DNA from 4 places in the Agrobacterium fabrum str. C58 genome. Region 2 is predicted to be linked to each of the others. Evidence: predicted binding sites of a transcription regulator. Region 2 holds the regulator's gene; each other region holds the start of a gene.
What was found. The regulator PhoB, encoded in region 2, activates phosphate uptake and scavenging genes when phosphate is short. The targets are predictions, from matches to a motif close to TGTCATNNANCTGTCAT.
Positions count from the first base shown of each region.

Region 1: the regulator PhoB is predicted to act here: its motif matches at 2,395-2,411, upstream of ATU_RS10345 (BtaA family protein).
Region 3: the regulator PhoB is predicted to act here: its motif matches at 2,094-2,110, upstream of ATU_RS08135 (LTA synthase family protein).
Region 4: the regulator PhoB is predicted to act here: its motif matches at 1,573-1,589, upstream of ATU_RS06230 (esterase-like activity of phytase family protein).

Region 1 covers NC_003062.2:2,080,158-2,084,206, forward strand. The annotation lists gene ATU_RS10330 (pyrophosphate--fructose-6-phosphate 1-phosphotransferase) at 1-212, shown strand, start outside; gene ATU_RS10335 (LysE family translocator) at 265-900, shown strand; gene ATU_RS10340 (lytic transglycosylase domain-containing protein) at 1,037-2,113, shown strand; gene ATU_RS10345 (BtaA family protein) at 2,455-3,705, shown strand; gene ATU_RS10350 (class I SAM-dependent methyltransferase) at 3,702-4,049, shown strand, end outside.
Region 2 covers NC_003062.2:421,216-425,264, reverse strand. The annotation lists gene ATU_RS02055 (aspartate aminotransferase family protein) at 37-1,236, opposite strand; gene ATU_RS02050 (GcrA family cell cycle regulator) at 1,668-2,201, shown strand; gene phoB (phosphate regulon transcriptional regulator PhoB) at 2,493-3,176, opposite strand; gene phoU (phosphate signaling complex protein PhoU) at 3,209-3,934, opposite strand; gene pstB (phosphate ABC transporter ATP-binding protein PstB) at 4,031-4,049, opposite strand, start outside.
Region 3 covers NC_003062.2:1,641,378-1,645,426, forward strand. The annotation lists gene ATU_RS08125 (TolB family protein) at 1-197, opposite strand, end outside; gene ATU_RS08130 (NAD+ synthase) at 267-1,946, opposite strand; gene ATU_RS08135 (LTA synthase family protein) at 2,169-4,049, shown strand, end outside.
Region 4 covers NC_003062.2:1,249,680-1,253,728, reverse strand. The annotation lists gene ATU_RS06230 (esterase-like activity of phytase family protein) at 1-1,522, opposite strand, end outside; gene hupB (DNA-binding protein HupB) at 1,866-2,141, opposite strand; gene lon (endopeptidase La) at 2,431-4,049, opposite strand, start outside.

The sequences.
Region 1 (4,049 bases), 1.2 Mb from region 2:
ACGATCTTCGCCTCATCCAGGGCATGGTCGATCTGGCGGTCGAAAGCGCGCTCAATAAGGTCTCCGGGGTCACCGGTCATGACGAAGACCAGAATGGCAAATTGCGGACCATCGAGTTTCCGCGTATCAAGGGCGGAAAGCATTTCGACCTCTCTGCAAAATGGTTTACCGAAGTGATGGAACACGTCGGTCAGCCGTTCACAGCGGCCTGATTTTACGATAGGCTAAAATAACGCGGTGACAGGGAGGGCAAGGAGGAAGAGAATGTCTGGACAGGCGTGGCTGATTTTCTGTGCAGCATGTGCCGTTGTGTTCGCACTCCCCTCTCCCCTTGTATTCTCTGTCGCCTCTTATGCGGCCATTCGCGGCAGGAAGACGATCTTCCCCTCCGTCGGCGGCGGCGCGCTTGGCGTCGTCACGGCCATGACGATTTCCGCCATTCCGGTGGCCGGTCTCGTCTATCTGCCGCAATCTTTCTTGGAAATCGTGCAATGGGCAGGCATCGGCTGGCTGATGCTGTTCGTGTTATGGACCTTCGCAACGCCCGCAGCCCAGGCGGCCAATGCCGACAATGACAATCTGCCGGGCAAATCCTGGAGCGGCATTTTCCGAGATTGTTACGCCGTTGCCGCCCTGCGCCCGCGCTATTTCTCTTTTTTCCTTGCGATGTTGCCGCAATTCGTTTCCACCACGGGCAATGCCGTTGAAACGCTCGCCATGGCACAGGCCGCTATCCTCATTCTGACATGTGTGATTCTGGCAGCGCAGGCGATGCTCGCCGGCCAGACACTCGCGCTGGTGCGCCGCATGTCAGGCGATAAAAAAATCCGGCCGAAATACCGCACCCACTTCATTTCCGGCCGCGCCGTCAGCGCCGGATACAGGCGCATCGCGGCCTGAAAATCCACCTGAAAGCCGGGGCGCCACGTCCCCGCTTGCCGCTTTCCTTACAATAGGTTAATGAAGGCGCGACGGGACACTGCCTGCTTCGCTTGACGCGGGGGTATCGAGAGACAGGCATAACGAAGGCGGCAACATGCGAAATTCGGGCAAATTCCGCGGAAGAAGTGCACTTCTTCTGTCTTCCACGGTGGGTCTGGCACTGGCACTAAGCGCATGCACCAGCGTCGAATATGCCGCGAAGGAAGGGCCGAACGGCCCGAAAATTGCAACAGTTACCTCTACCTCTTCGGCCCAGACATCGACGCAACCAGCGACGGCTGAAGCCGTAGCGGGCGCCACCCCGGCAGCACCGGCAGTTCAGACCGCCGACGCCGCAGCCTCTTCTCAAGCAGCAGCACTTCCCACCGCCGTCGCCGTCAAGGGCGGACGCGTGGCGCTGCCGCCTGCCTCCGAAATTGCAGCCGCCGCAGCCATCGCCACGCAGATGCAGCAGCCGACCGAAGTGGCTGGAGCCGCAGCAACGACAGCCGCGCCGACCACGGCCGCGGCACTTGTACCGACACACACCACGCCGGCGGCAGCAGCCATCGAAACGGCAAATGCGGCGGCAAAACCGGCCATGCACAATGCCGCCGTCGATCTGCCGCAGGTGGCTGCCGTCAAGGGCAGCTTCCCGGCCGCGCCGCCACCACCCGGTTCGCCGTCCATCGGCACCGAGTTGACGGCGGAACGGAAAGTCATCCCGCTGCCGAAACCGGACAGCACGGTTCTCGCTTATGCCGCCGGCCCGACCAATGCCGCGCTCGCCGCAATTCGCCAGAACGAATCAATGACGGCACCGCTCAGAACCGCACCGGCGGGACGCGAAAAGCTGAGTGGCCTGATTACCAAATACGCCACCATGTATGATGTGCCGGAAGATCTGGTTCACCGCGTGGTGCAGCGCGAAAGCCGCTACAATCCCGGCGCCTATAGCCGCGGCAATTTCGGCCTGATGCAAATCCGGCATGCCACGGCCCGCTCCCTGGGCTTCGATGGCCCCGCCTCCGGCCTGTTCGATGCCGAAACCAATCTCAAATACGCCGTCAAATATTTGCGCGGCGCATGGGTTGTGGCGGGTAACGACCGTGACAATGCCGTCCGCCTTTATGCGCGCGGTTATTATTACGATGCCAAGCGCAAGGGCATGCTGCACGTTCTGCGGAACTGACGGCCTCTGCCTGTGCTGGAGACGCCGCGCAGCTGAGCGGCTTTTTTGAAAATGCTGCGGCTCCCTTCTGTCGTCATTCTTGGGCTCGTCCCAGGGATCTAAACATGCCGTAAAAAATCGATCAGTTGCAGAACCTCGGGAATAGCCCCGGGGATGACGACTGAGTGGTCAGTGACCACCTCGCCTTCCAGCGGCGCCGCCGTTCTCTGGTGCCCGGCTCGGGCTGGTGCGGGCTGGTTTTCCAATGGTCTTTTCTTTTCGCTCTCTCTGCCAGCAACCCCTGTCATCAAACTGTAGCGTGGCGGCTGTAGACGCCTCTCAATCGACTGAGAGGTGAACATATGACGAGTGCGGCACCCAAGACCGGCTTCAGCAAAAACACGAAACTGAAGTCCGCATTGCTCCAGCACAAGGCACTCTCCAAAAGCGGCCTGTCCGAACGGTTTTTCGGCGTCCTCTTTTCCGGCCTCGTCTATCCGCAGATCTGGGAAGACCCCGAGATCGACATGGAAGCGATGGAGCTTGGCGAAGGCCACCGCATCGTCACCATCGGCTCCGGCGGCTGCAACATGCTGGCCTATCTCTCGCGCAACCCGGCCAGCATCGATGTGGTGGACCTCAACCCGCACCACATCGCGCTGAACAAGCTGAAGCTCGCTGCCTTCCGCCATCTGCCCGCCCATCAGGATGTGGTGCGCCACTTCGGCCGCGCCGGCACCCGCAGCAACAGCGTCGGTTATGACCGTTTCATCGCCGAGCATCTGGATGCCACGACCAAGGCATACTGGTCGAAGCGCACCCTTTCCGGCCGCCGTCGCATTTCGGTGTTCGACAGGAACATCTACCGGACCGGCCTGCTCGGCCGTTTCATCGGCGCCGGCCACATCATGGCCCGCCTGCACGGCGTGAAACTCACCGAAATGGCCAAGACCCGGACGCTGGACGAACAGCGCCAGTTTTTTGACAGCAAGGTCGCGCCGCTTTTCGACAAGCCGGTGGTGCGCTGGCTGACGAAGCGCAAGAGCTCGCTTTTCGGCCTTGGCATTCCGCCGCGCCAGTATGACGAGCTGGCAAGCCTTTCCAGCGACGGCACGGTTGCCTCCGTCCTCAAGGAGCGGCTGGAAAAGCTTGCCTGCAACTTCCCGCTCAGCGACAATTATTTCGCCTGGCAGGCCTTTGCGCGCCGTTATCCCGAGCCGCATGAGGGTGCCCTGCCCGCTTATCTCAAGCCGGAATATTACGAAAAGATCCGCAACAACACCGCGCGCGTCGCGGTGCATCACGCCACCTATACCGAGCTGCTTTCCCGCAAGCCGGCAAATGGCGTCGACCGCTATATCCTGCTCGATGCGCAGGACTGGATGACGGATGTGCAGCTCAACGAGTTATGGTCGCAGATCAGCCGCACTGCCGCATCCGGGGCACGCGTCATCTTCCGCACCGCGGCCGAAAAGAGCGTTATCGAGGGCCGGCTTTCGCCCGACATCCGCAACCAGTGGGTCTATCTCGAAGAGCGCTCCAACGAACTCAACGCCATGGACCGCTCGGCCATTTATGGCGGCTTCCATATCTACCAGAGGGCTATGGCATGAAAACCATCGGCGAGAATGTCGGCCTTGCAGACAGCGCGCATGCGGGCTTGATGGACCGCATGTATCGCCACCAGCGCCATATCTACGATATCACCCGCAAATATTATCTTCTGGGCCGTGACCGGACCATTTCCGGCCTCGACGTGCCAAAGGGCGGCACGCTGCTGGAAATCGGCTGCGGCACCGGCCGCAACCTGCTGCTGGCCAGCCGCCGGTTTCCCGACGCCAAACTCTTCGGCCTCGATATATCAGCCGAAATGCTGCTGACCGCCTCCGAGAATTTTGCCGGCAAAGCGGAGCGACCCATTCTGCGTGTCGCCGATGCCACCGCTTTCCGGTCTTCG
Region 2 (4,049 bases):
CGAGCCTCCAGGAAGAGGCCCGCTTTTATTGTTTCCTCAGGCGATTTTCGCCTGCTTGGCGGTCAGGGATGCGGCTGCCGCTTCCACGCGTGCCAACCCTTCGCGAGCCTCTTCCGCCGTCGTAACGAGTGGCGGCAGAAGGCGGATGACGTTGTCTCCCGCCGGTACGCCGAGCAGATGTTCCGCACGCATGGCCTGCAGCAGCTCACCCGAGGGAACTCTGGCCTTGATGCCAAGCAGCAGGCCTTCGCCGCGAATTTCCTCGATGACATCGGGATAACGATCCTTCAGCGAGGCAAGCCCCTGGCGGAAAACCAGTGCGACATCACGGACCTTTTCGAGAAAGCCGTCAGCGAGAACGACGTCGAGCACGGCATTGCCGACCGCCATGGCCAGCGGATTGCCGCCATAGGTGGTGCCGTGCACGCCGGCCGTCATGCCGGAAGCGGCATCCGCCGTTGCAAGGCACGCGCCGAGCGGGAAACCGCCGCCGATACCCTTGGCAACCGCCATGATGTCAGGCGCGACACCAGTCTGCTCATAGGCAAAAAATTTGCCCGTGCGGCCAACGCCGGTCTGGACCTCATCGAAAATCAGGAGCAGGTCGTGCTCATCACAAAGCGACCGCAGCAGCTGCAGGAATTCCTTGGCCGGCGCGCGGATGCCGCCCTCGCCCTGAATGGGCTCGATCAGAAGTGCGGCCGTCTCGGCCGTGATGGCAGCCTTCAGCGCATCGACATCACCGAACGGCACCTGGTCAAAACCTTCGACCTTGGGACCGAAACCTTCGAGATATTTCTGCTGGCCGCCGGCGGCGATCGTCGCCAGCGTGCGGCCATGGAAGGCGCCTTCAAATGTGATGATGCGGAACTTTTCCGGATGTCCCTTGGAATAATGGTAACGGCGCGCGGTCTTGATCGCGCATTCCAGCGCTTCCGCGCCGGAATTGGTGAAAAAGACCTTGTCCGCAAATGTCGCTTCCGTCAGTCGCTTTGCAAGCTTTTCCTGTCCGGGCACTTCATAGAGGTTGGAGACGTGCCAGACCTTCTCGGCCTGGGTCTTGATCGCTTCCACGAGGTGCGGGTGGGCGTGGCCCAGCGAGTTGACCGCAACGCCGGCCGCAAAATCCAGATATCGCTCGCCGCTTTCCGTGAAAAGCCAGACGCCCTCGCCTCGCTCAAAGCGCAGGGGGGCTCTTGCAAACGTATCGAACAATGGCGCGGCGGCTTCGGCCATGGCTGTATCACTCCTTGCGCGGACGCGCTGTCAGACGGTTGTCAATAGGCTCTGAGGGTTATCCCTCGCCTGAAAATCAAAAATGCCGCCTTGCGGCGGCACCGGCACTATTGTCAGTTCGCCTGCCGATGTCAACAAAAGTCCGCATTTGCCGGGCGTCTCAAGCAGTAGTAGATGGAAGCTTTCGAGGCCCAAGGTGTTGCCTTTCAGACTCAACTCACCAGCAAGTTGGGGAAAACCGGAAAATCGATTCCAGATGATTCCCCCGACTCTTGCCACGGAGTCGGGCTGGCACTAGGTTAATCGCTAATTACTAGACTGCATTGCGGCGGAACTAGTCACCGAAAATCTGGCGGAAACCACGCTTGCGGCACGCCCGCGGGGCGGAGAGGGATTCTGCCGACAATACACGCGAAAAGCGGAGAAGCGGCATGAACTGGACAGACGAGCGAGTCGAGAAACTCAAGAAATTGTGGGCCGAGGGACTTAGCGCCAGCCAGATAGCAGCGCAGCTGGGCGGTGTCAGCCGTAATGCCGTTATCGGCAAGGTTCACCGTCTCAATCTGCCGGGACGCGTCAAGGCCGGCGGTCCGGTCACTTCGGCGCGTTCCGCGCCCAAGCGCGCCGCCGCCCCTGCCCCGCGCGCGACGAATTTCGCCGGTCGTGTCGGCACGGCACCGGCCCGGATCCTGACGCGTTCCAACGCGGCAACGGCTCTTCAGGAAGAGATCGGCGTCGAGACTGCAGAAGTTCTCGATTACGTTCCTTCCAGAAACGTCGTCACCCCGATTTCCCGTCGCCTGACGCTGACGGAACTGACGGAGCGCACCTGCAAGTGGCCGGTCGGCGACCCCTTGAAAGATGATTTCCATTTCTGCGGTTGTGAAGCGCTGGAATCTTCGCCCTATTGCAAGTTCCATGCGAAGCTCGCCTACCAGCCGGTTAGCGAGCGCCGTAAGGCTTGAGTGTTGCGGCACGCATTTGACACTCAAAAACTACGGGCTTTCGGGCCCGTTTTTTTGTGACAAAAGTATCGCGCTTCCCGGTCAGCGACAGCAGAGCGTCAAGGCTTTCCTCACCGCCGTCGGGTTTCGCCCGGCAATCCGGATTTCTGCGAGCCATCGGCAAGTTGTCAAAGGGATGATGCTGTCGTCTTTGCGGAAGGTTCAAAATGAAAAGGCCCGACACCATTCCGGTTTCGGGCCTTTCGATTTTGGAGTATGTCGCGCTGAAAGGAACCGTCAGTTCGGTTCCTCTCAGGCTTCCATCGAATATCCGGCACCACGCACGGTGCGGATGACATCCTGCATATGGGAGAAATTGAGCGCCTTGCGCAGGCGTCCGACATGCACGTCAACGGTACGCTCGTCGACGTAGATATCGTGGCCCCAGACGCCATCCAGCAATTGCGAGCGGGAGAACACCCGGCCCGGCGAGGTCATCAGGAACTCCAGCAGGCGGAATTCCGTCGGGCCGAGGCGCACTTCGCGGCTTTTGCGGTGAACGCGATGGGTCTCGCGATCCAGTTCGATATCACCACATTTCAGCACCGAAGACAGAACCTCGGGACGCGCCCGGCGCAGCATGGCCTTGACGCGGGCCATGAGTTCCGGCGTCGAGAACGGCTTGACGACATAATCGTCGGCGCCGGTGGCAAGGCCACGAACGCGCTCGCTCTCTTCGCCACGCGCCGTCAGCATGATGATGGGCAGGCGTTCCGTTTCCGGCCGCATTCTGAGCCTCCGGCAAAGTTCGATGCCGGAGACGCCAGGCAGCATCCAGTCCAGGATGAGAAGATCCGGAATACGCTCCTGCAACCTGATTTCCGCCTCGTCGCCACGGGGTATCGTGTCGACGTCGTATCCCTCAGCCTCGAGATTGTAACGAAGCAGGACGCTCAGCGCTTCCTCGTCTTCCACAACTGCAATCTTCGGCACCATATGCTAACTCCGCACAAGCCTCTGCCTGTCTGTTACTCGGTCACCGAACCGAGCGTGTTGGAACTGTCGTCCTTCGGACGCTCGCCCTCCGGCTGGCTGCCGGTGGCCATGTAATAGATCGTCTCGGCGATATTGGTGGCGTGGTCGCCGATACGCTCGATGTTCTTGGCGCAGAACAGAAGATGCGTGCAGGTGGTGATATTGCGCGGATCTTCCATCATGTAGGTCAGAAGCTCACGGAAGAGCGACGTATACATGGCGTCGATTTCCTCGTCGCGCTCGCGGATGGCATTGGCCTTCTCGGCGGATCGGGTGGAATAGACGTCAAGCACTTCCTTGAGCTGCACCAGCGCCAGTTCCGACAGATGCTCGATGCCACGGGCGAGCTTGCGCGGAACGCCGGTTCCGGCAACCGCAATGACGCGCTTGGCGGTATTCTTGCCGAGATCACCGACGCGCTCCAGGTCAGCGGCAATACGCAGGGTGCCGATGATTTCGCGAAGGTCAGCCGCCATCGGCTGGCGTCTGGCGATGGTGACAATCGCCTTGTCGCCGATTTCGCGCTCAGCGTGGTCAAGAATGGTATCGTCCGAAATGACTTTCTGCGCGAGCGCAGCATCGGAATTCACGAGCGCACGCACGGCGTCGCCGCACATCTGCTCGGCAAGACCGCCCATTTCGGCGATACGACGCGTCAGAAACTTCAGTTCATCATCATAGGCAGACAGAATATGCGAATGGGTCGTTGTCTGTGTCATGGTCTAGTCCTCCGGCTTGGCCTGCATGCGCGTGCCCGGAAGCGGGCACGGCAGAGGCACCAGTCTTGTTCGGTTTCGAGAAAGCGCCGGCCAGGATCAGCCGAAGCGGCCCATG
Region 3 (4,049 bases), 1.2 Mb from region 2:
ATTGTCGCAAAGCCGGTGTCGACCTTTTCCGGCGAAGGGTCGCCGGCAAGTGACAGGCGATAAAGCAGCCCTTCGCTGTTCAACAGCAGATATTTCCCGTCCGGCGACCAGTTCGGCGCTTCAAACAGCTCCGGCGTCTGCCAGACCACCCGCATCTTCCGGGTCCGGATGTTGAAGATTTCGATGGAACTGCGCATGCTGCCTCCCGGGCCTGTCGATAGTCTGGTGTGGAGCGTCGACTGGCGCATACATTCCGTTTGCGCACCTTACCGATCCCGAAACCGGTTGGTAATCGGATAACGCCGGTCCCGCCCAAAATTCTTCTTGGTGATCTTCACACCCGGAGCCGATTGCCGGCGCTTGTATTCGGCCAGATAAAGCAGATGCTCGACCCGGTGCACGGTGGCCACATCATGGCCGCGCGCCAGAATTTCCTCGACCGACATTTCCTTCTCGACAAGGCACTCGAGAATATCATCCAGCACCGGATAGGGCGGCAGCGAATCCTGGTCGGTCTGGTTGGGGCGCAGTTCGGCCGATGGCGCCTTGGCGATGATATTGGCTGGGATAACCTCGCCGGAAGGGCCAAGCGCGCCCGGCGGCACATGGGCGTTGCGCCAGCTGGAAATGGCATAGACCTGCATCTTGTAGAGGTCCTTGATGGGATTGAAACCGCCATTCATATCGCCATAAAGCGTCGCATAGCCCACCGACATTTCCGACTTGTTGCCGGTCGTTACCACCATCGAGCCGAACTTGTTGGAGACAGCCATCAAAATGGTGCCACGCGTGCGGCTCTGCAGATTTTCTTCGGTAATGCCCTCTTCCGTGCCCTCGAAGAGTTCGGAGAGCGCCGAAAGAAAGCCTTCCACCGGCTCGACGATCGGCACGATATCGTAACGGCAGCCGAGCGCTCTCGCACAATCGGCGGCGTCCTTCAGCGATTCTTCCGAGGTGTAGCGGTAGGGCAGCATGATGCAGCGTACCCGCTCCTCACCCAGCGCATCGACGGCAAGGGCTGCGCAGATCGCCGAATCGATGCCGCCGGAAAGGCCGAGAACCACGCTCTTGAAGCCGTTCTTGTTGACGTAATCCCTAAAGCCCAGCATGCAGGCGCGGTAATCCGCCTCCTCGCCCTCAGGGATTTTCGAGAAAGGCCCGCTGTCGCAATGCCAGCCGTCTGCGGTGCGTTTCCAGTCGGTGACAGCGAGCGTGGCCTCGAACTGGCTCATCTGAAAGGCCAGCGTCTTGTCGGCATTAAAGCCGAAGCTCGCACCGTCAAACACCAGCTCATCCTGTCCGCCCAGCTGATTGGCGAAAACCAGCGGCAGGCCGCTTTCGATCACCTGCCTGAGCGCCACCTGATGGCGCACATCCAGCTTGCCGCGATAATAGGGCGACCCATTCGGCACCAGCAGGATTTCCGCCCCGCTTTCGGCCAGCGTCTCGCACACGCCCATGTCGTTCCAGATTTCCTCGCAGATCGGAATGCCGATCCGCACGCCACGGAAATTATAGGGCCCGGAAATCGACCCTTCTTCGAAAACACGTTTTTCGTCGAACTCGCCGTAATTCGGCAGATCGATCTTGTCACGCAACGCGATGATCTTGCCACCATCCAGAAGCGCCACCGAATTGTGCCGGCCTGTCTCGCCCTGACGCGGAAAACCGATGACGACGCCCGGCCCGCCATCGGCAGTCTCCGCCGCCAGTTCTTCCACAGCCTTCAGGCAGGCCTTCAGAAAAGCCGGCTTAAGCACCAGATCCTCCGGCGGATAGCCTGAAATGAACAGCTCCGTCAGGAGCAGAAGGTCGGCACCCTGCGTCGCCGCATCGGCCCGTGCCTCACGCGCCCTGGCGAGATTGCCCGCCACGTCGCCAACAGTCGGATTGAACTGCCCGACGGCAATTCGAAGATGGTTCTGGATATCGTGTCTGTCGCTCATGCCATTTCAATACCGCGCCCGTGGCCGCTCCGCAACGCGGCAATTGCATGCCGTCGCCTGGGCAAGACGCCACGGCTGCGTTCACGCTAAGGTTATCACCGCCCCAGCCATCCTCCGCAAAGTTCATGTCGCGTTCATCGCGCTTATGTGACAGTTACATGACAATTTTGCGACGTCCGATTCACCTCCCCGGATCGGCGCTGCCGCCTGAAATACCGGAGTATGAGTTTGAGAGATTCGGCGCCAAAAACAACGGCTTCCGAAAAGGCTGGTCTTGTCTTTTCGCCTGCGGGACTGAGGAGCCTTTCGAAGCTTTCGGGTACGGCCTATACGCTTGCCAATCTGACGATCGCATCCATTGTGCTTGTCGTGGCGCTGGAATGGATCGCCCGCGGTTCGCTCCGTGATGTCGGCGCTTTCCTCACCTCCCCGGCCCGCCCGGGCGTAACCACCATCGCCGCCGTGCTCGCCCTTCTCCTGGCGCTGGATGCGATCCTTGGCAGGCGTTACCTGTCGCTGATTGCCGTCGCGCCGCTCTGCGCGCTGACGGGACTGATTTCCGCCCAGAAACAGACTTATCTCTCCGATCCACTTTACCCTTCCGACCTTTTATTCGGCCGGCAGATCCTCGAGCTTCTGCCGACCATGTTGAAGGCCCAGCCCCTGACGGCAGCACTGGTGGTCCTCGGCCTCTGCGCCGCCATCGCAGCCCTTGTGGCGTTATGGCTGCTGGCGCGCCGCCATTCGCCGGGCTTGAGCTGGCGTGAGCGCGCCGCGGGTCTTGTGCTGGCGTTGCCGCTTCTCGCCGGTCTTGCCTCGCTGATGGACTATTCGCATTATTCCTGGGTGCGCGATCGCCTCAACATCATTCCCATGATGTGGGATCAGCAGGAGAACTACCGCCATAACGGCTTCCTGATGGCCTTCGCCTTTAATATCCCCATGGCCAATGTCGCGGCACCCGAGGGTTATGGCGACAACAGCATCGCCGACCTCACCTCGAAATCCGCTTCCTTCGCCGCCAACAAGGGCGATTACCCTGATGTCATCATGCTGATGAGCGAATCGCTATGGGATCCGACCCGGCTGGAGAATGTCGAACTTTCGGCCGATCCCATGCCGACCATCCGCGCCAAACAGTCCGGCAATGTGTTTTCGCCTGAGTTCGGCGGCATGACGGCCAATGTGGAATTTGAGGCGCTGACCGGTTTCTCCAACGCCTTCCTGCCCTATGGTAGCATTCCCTATCAGCAATATATCCGCCGTCCGGTGCCCTCGCTCGCAAGCTTCTTCCGGGGCGAAGGATATTCCGCCATCGCCATGCATCCGTTCCAGGAATGGTTCTGGAACCGCAAGCAGGTCTACAAGAATTTTGGCTTCGAGGAATTCCGCTCCGAAGAGACGCTGCCGGCGATGGAAAAACGCGGCAACTTCGCCTCCGACGATGCCTTGATGAACGAGATCATGGCGACCGCCGATACGGCGAAGAACCCGCTCTTCCTCTTTGCCGTCACCCTGCAGGGACACGGCCCCTACGAAGCGGCCCGTTATGCCGAAAACACGATTGATGTGACGGGCGGTCTTTCCGCCTCGGCCTCGCAGGCGCTTGCCACCTATTCGCAGGGTGTCGTGGAAGCCGATGACGCGTTGTTGAAACTGATGCGCTGGGCAAAGAAGCGTGACCGCGAAACCATCATCGTCCTCTTCGGCGATCACCTGCCGCCGCTCGGCCAGACCTTCGTGGAAAGCGGTTACATGCCGGGCATGGTGGCCAGCCGCCGCGCGCCGCTGGAGGTGATGAAGAAGGAACACGAAACACCGCTCGTCGTCTGGTCCTCCAAGAAAGGCGTGCGCAAGAATATCGGCACCATCAGCCCGGCGCTCCTGCCCTATCATGTGTTGAAGACCGCGGGCTTCTCCGATCCTTTCTACACCGGCACGCTGGGTGACGTTCAGCAGGAATTCTCCGTCATCGACCGGCACATGCTGGTGGCGACGGATGGCGAGGCCATGCCCGACTGGTCGATCGCGCCGAACGCGGTTCCCGATGTGGTGCGCGATTATCGCCTGCTGCAATTCGATATGATGTTCGGCGCGCAATAT
Region 4 (4,049 bases), 830 kb from region 2:
TATCGAGTTTCTGGGCCGCGATGCCGTCACGCTTCACACGCAGAACGCTGGTGATGGCGGCGGGCTTCTTCGTGGCGTCGATGGTATAGATCGACGGCTGGTTGCCATAGACCGAGTCGGACACGGCGTAGAGAATGCCTGGCTTTTCGGCATCGCTAACCAGACCCGAAAGAGCACCCCAGCCGATCGGCGCACCATCGACGGTGGCGGAGACGAGCTGCGGATAGGCCGCTTGGCCTTCCGCACGTTCATAGAGCATGACGTGCGAACGAGCACCGCCACCCTCGGCCAGATCGGCCTCGTTAGCCGTGACGAGAAGGTTGCGCGAGGGAATGGCAACAGCACCTTCCGGCGAAATTCCCGAAGGCAGAAGCTGCGTCAGCTGCGGTTCTGCGCCGGTATCCTTGTAAACGGCAACGACCGAGGCGCGCTCGGCAAGAACGAAGAAGTACTTCTGGCCATCGAAGGTTGCCGCCTCCAGACCTTCCGGCTCGATGCCCTTGGCCTTGGAGCGCTTTTCCGGATAGTGGCCGATGGCCGCAACCGCATGCTCGAGCGAAGCACCGGCTTCATAAAGAAGCTTACCGGTCTTGTCGAAAATGGTGAAGCCACGCGATCCGCCCTGCCAGTCGCCCTCATTGGCGATGACGATACGGTCATTGTCCAGCCACTTCACGGCATCCGGCTCGCGCTTGCGGCCTTCCTGCTTGTCGGTGAACTTCAGCTGGCCATCGGTCTTGGTGTCGATGCCTTCCAGATTGACGGTGCCGGCGGAGAAATGCGTCTTCACCGTGCCGGTCTTGCCGTCGATAATGACGATATGGTTGTTCTCCTGCATCGTGAGCGCGATCTCGCCATTGGCGTTGATCGAGACGAATTCCGGCTCTGGATCCTCAGGGGAAATTTCAGAAAGACCGGTGACGTCGATCTTCTTCAGCGTCGCGCAATCGGCCGCGCCGTCTTTCAGGCCAACCGTTACCAGATAACCGGCCGGCATCTGCGGCAGTGCGCCTTCATTCACTTCTTCATCGCGCTCGTTTTCGATCGCGATGGCGACAAAGGTCTTGTCTGGAGAAACGGCAACGGAATCGGGCTGGCCGCCGAGATCACAGCTCGCTTCGATCTTCTTGGTGGCGATATCGACCGTTACCAGCTTACCCGAGGGCTTGGCACGGTTTTCCGACGTGTTGACGCCGGCCAGAACCTTCGCACCGGCAACGGCAACCGAGGTCGGCTCGCCCTGCAGCAGCAATGCGCCGCCGGCCTTCGGGGCTTTTGCGTCGGTGATGTCGATGAAACCGATGCCGCCAAGCGGGCTGTCCGAATAGATCAGCGTCTTGCCATCTTCACTGGCGGTGACGATTTCAGCCGAGGTGACGGACTTGGCGTCCTGGTCCGCGGGCAGGTTCTTCGCTACCGGGAAAGACGCGATGCGGTTGAAAACCGGTTCGGCAGCGGCCGGAAAGGCAGCGGATGTGAGCAATGCCGCGGTCAAAGCCACATGAGAAAATCGGAACGCCATTTTAATCCCCCTTGGATCCAGAAACACCCCATGGCTTCTGCGTCAAAGACGTGACAGTGGCATGACATTTTATGGCGGAGAATCAAAAAGCCCGGCCATGGAGGCCGGGCTTTCGTGTTTATGCGCACATTCCGCTTTTCGAAACGCCGTGTGTCCGAATGGAAGCTACACAGGCGCCTCGAGACTTTCAATCCACACCATAAGGGGTGAAACCGGGCCGCCCGAAAGAGCTTTCGAAGGCCACCTCACACCTGATAATGGCATGAGCGCGTCAAAACATGTTTCCTCGTGAGCCTGAAAAAGCCGCATGCCCGCCGCCGGACATCGCAACTTTCCGGAAACCTTACGAGTTGACGGCGTCCTTCAGGCCCTTGCCTGCGGAGAACTTCGGCACGTTGCGAGCCGGGATATCGACTTCAGCACCCGTGGAAGGGTTACGGCCCTTGGAGGCTTCACGACGGCTTACGGAGAAGCTGCCGAAGCCGGCGAGACGGATGTCGCCACCGTTCTTCAGTTCGCCCTGTACGGTTTCGAATACGGCATCAACAGCGGAAGCAGCATCTGCCTTCGTGAGACCAGCCTTTTCGGCAACAGCAGAGACGAGCTCGTTCTTGTTCATGTTTCCACCCCTTTCAATGGTTTGAAACGACTAAAATTAAGCCGGCGCAGAATACATTTGCATCCGCGCACAGCAACTCAAAAGCGCTGGAATCGCCTGAAAAACAAGGGGTCTGAGATTTTTTTCACAAAAAAGGCCGACATTTCTGCCGGCCTTCCACATATTCGTGCCAATTTGGCATCAGTTGCGCGGAGCTGAGCGCCGCGCACGCGCTCTGACACCTAACGCATTGATTCTATGCACTGCCCATCGCGAAAGGCGATTCTCGCCCCCGCGACGATGCGCACCATCAATGCGCGATCGTCTGGTTGCCGTCGTCGACACCTTCGACCGTTGCTATAACAGGCGTCTCAATGCTGCCATCCCACTCGATGGGTTCCGGCTGGCGAATGAGAGCGTGCTTGATAACCTCGCCCATGCGCGAAACCGGGATGATTTCCATCTCGTTCTTCACATTGTCCGGAATCTCCGCCAGATCCTTGGCGTTTTCTTCCGGAATCAGCACCTTCTTGATGCCGCCGCGCAGGGCCGCAAGCAGCTTTTCCTTCAGGCCGCCGATCGGCAGCACGCGACCACGCAGTGTGATCTCGCCTGTCATCGCCACATCCTTCGAGACCGGAATACCGGTCATGATGGAGACGATGGCGGTTGCCATGGCAACACCGGCGGACGGTCCGTCCTTCGGGGTTGCGCCTTCGGGAACGTGAACGTGGATGTCGCTCTTGTCGAAGCGCGGCGGCTCGATGCCGAAGTCCACGGCGCGCGAACGGACATAGGATGCCGCCGCGGAAATGGATTCCTTCATCACTTCCTTGAGGTTGCCGGTGACCGTCATGCGGCCCTTGCCCGGCATCATCACGCCTTCGATGGTGAGCAGCTCACCGCCGACTTCCGTCCACGCCAGACCGGTGACGACACCAACCTGATCCTCGCGTTCGGCCTCGCCGTGGCGGAACCGCGGAATGCCCAGATAATCCTCGATGTTTGCAGCGGTGACCGCAACCGACGTGGATTTACCCTTGATGATCTCGGTCACCGCCTTGCGGGCAAGCTTCATCAGTTCGCGTTCAAAATTACGAACACCGGCTTCACGGGTGTACTGCTGGCTGATGGCCATCAGGGCATCGTCGCTGACCGAGAACTCTTCCGGACGCAGGGCATGTTCCTTGATCGCCTTTGGCAACAGATGACGCTTGGCGATTTCGCGCTTTTCGTCTTCGGTGTAGCCGGCGATGCGGATCACTTCCATACGGTCCATCAGGGGACCCGGAATGTTCAGCGTGTTGGCCGTGGTCACGAACATCACGTCGGACAGGTCGTACTCCACTTCAAGGTAGTGGTCCATGAAGGTGGAGTTCTGTTCCGGATCGAGAACCTCCAGAAGCGCAGATGACGGGTCGCCACGGAAATCCATGCCCATCTTGTCGATTTCATCGAGCAGGAAGAGCGGGTTCGCCTTCTTGGCCTTCTTCATCGACTGGACAATCTTGCCCGGCATGGAGCCGATATAGGTGCGACGGTGACCACGGATTTCCGCTTCGTCACGCACGCCACCGAGCGCCATACGCACATATTCGCGGCCGGTCGCCTTGGCGATCGACTTGGCGAGCGAGGTCTTGCCGACGCCGGGAGGACCAACGAGGCACAGGATAGGTCCGCGAATCTTGGTCGCGCGCGCCTGGACCGCCAGATACTCGACGATTCGTTCCTTGACCTTGTCCAGACCGAAGTGATCCTGATCGAGGATCGTCTCGGCGGCATTGAGATCGGTCTTGATCTTCGACTTCTTGCCCCAGGGCAGGCCAAGCAACCAGTCCAGATAGTTGCGCACGACGGTCGCTTCGGCAGACATCGGGCTCATCTGGCGCAGCTTCTTCATTTCCGCGTCGGCCTTTTCCTTAGCCTCCT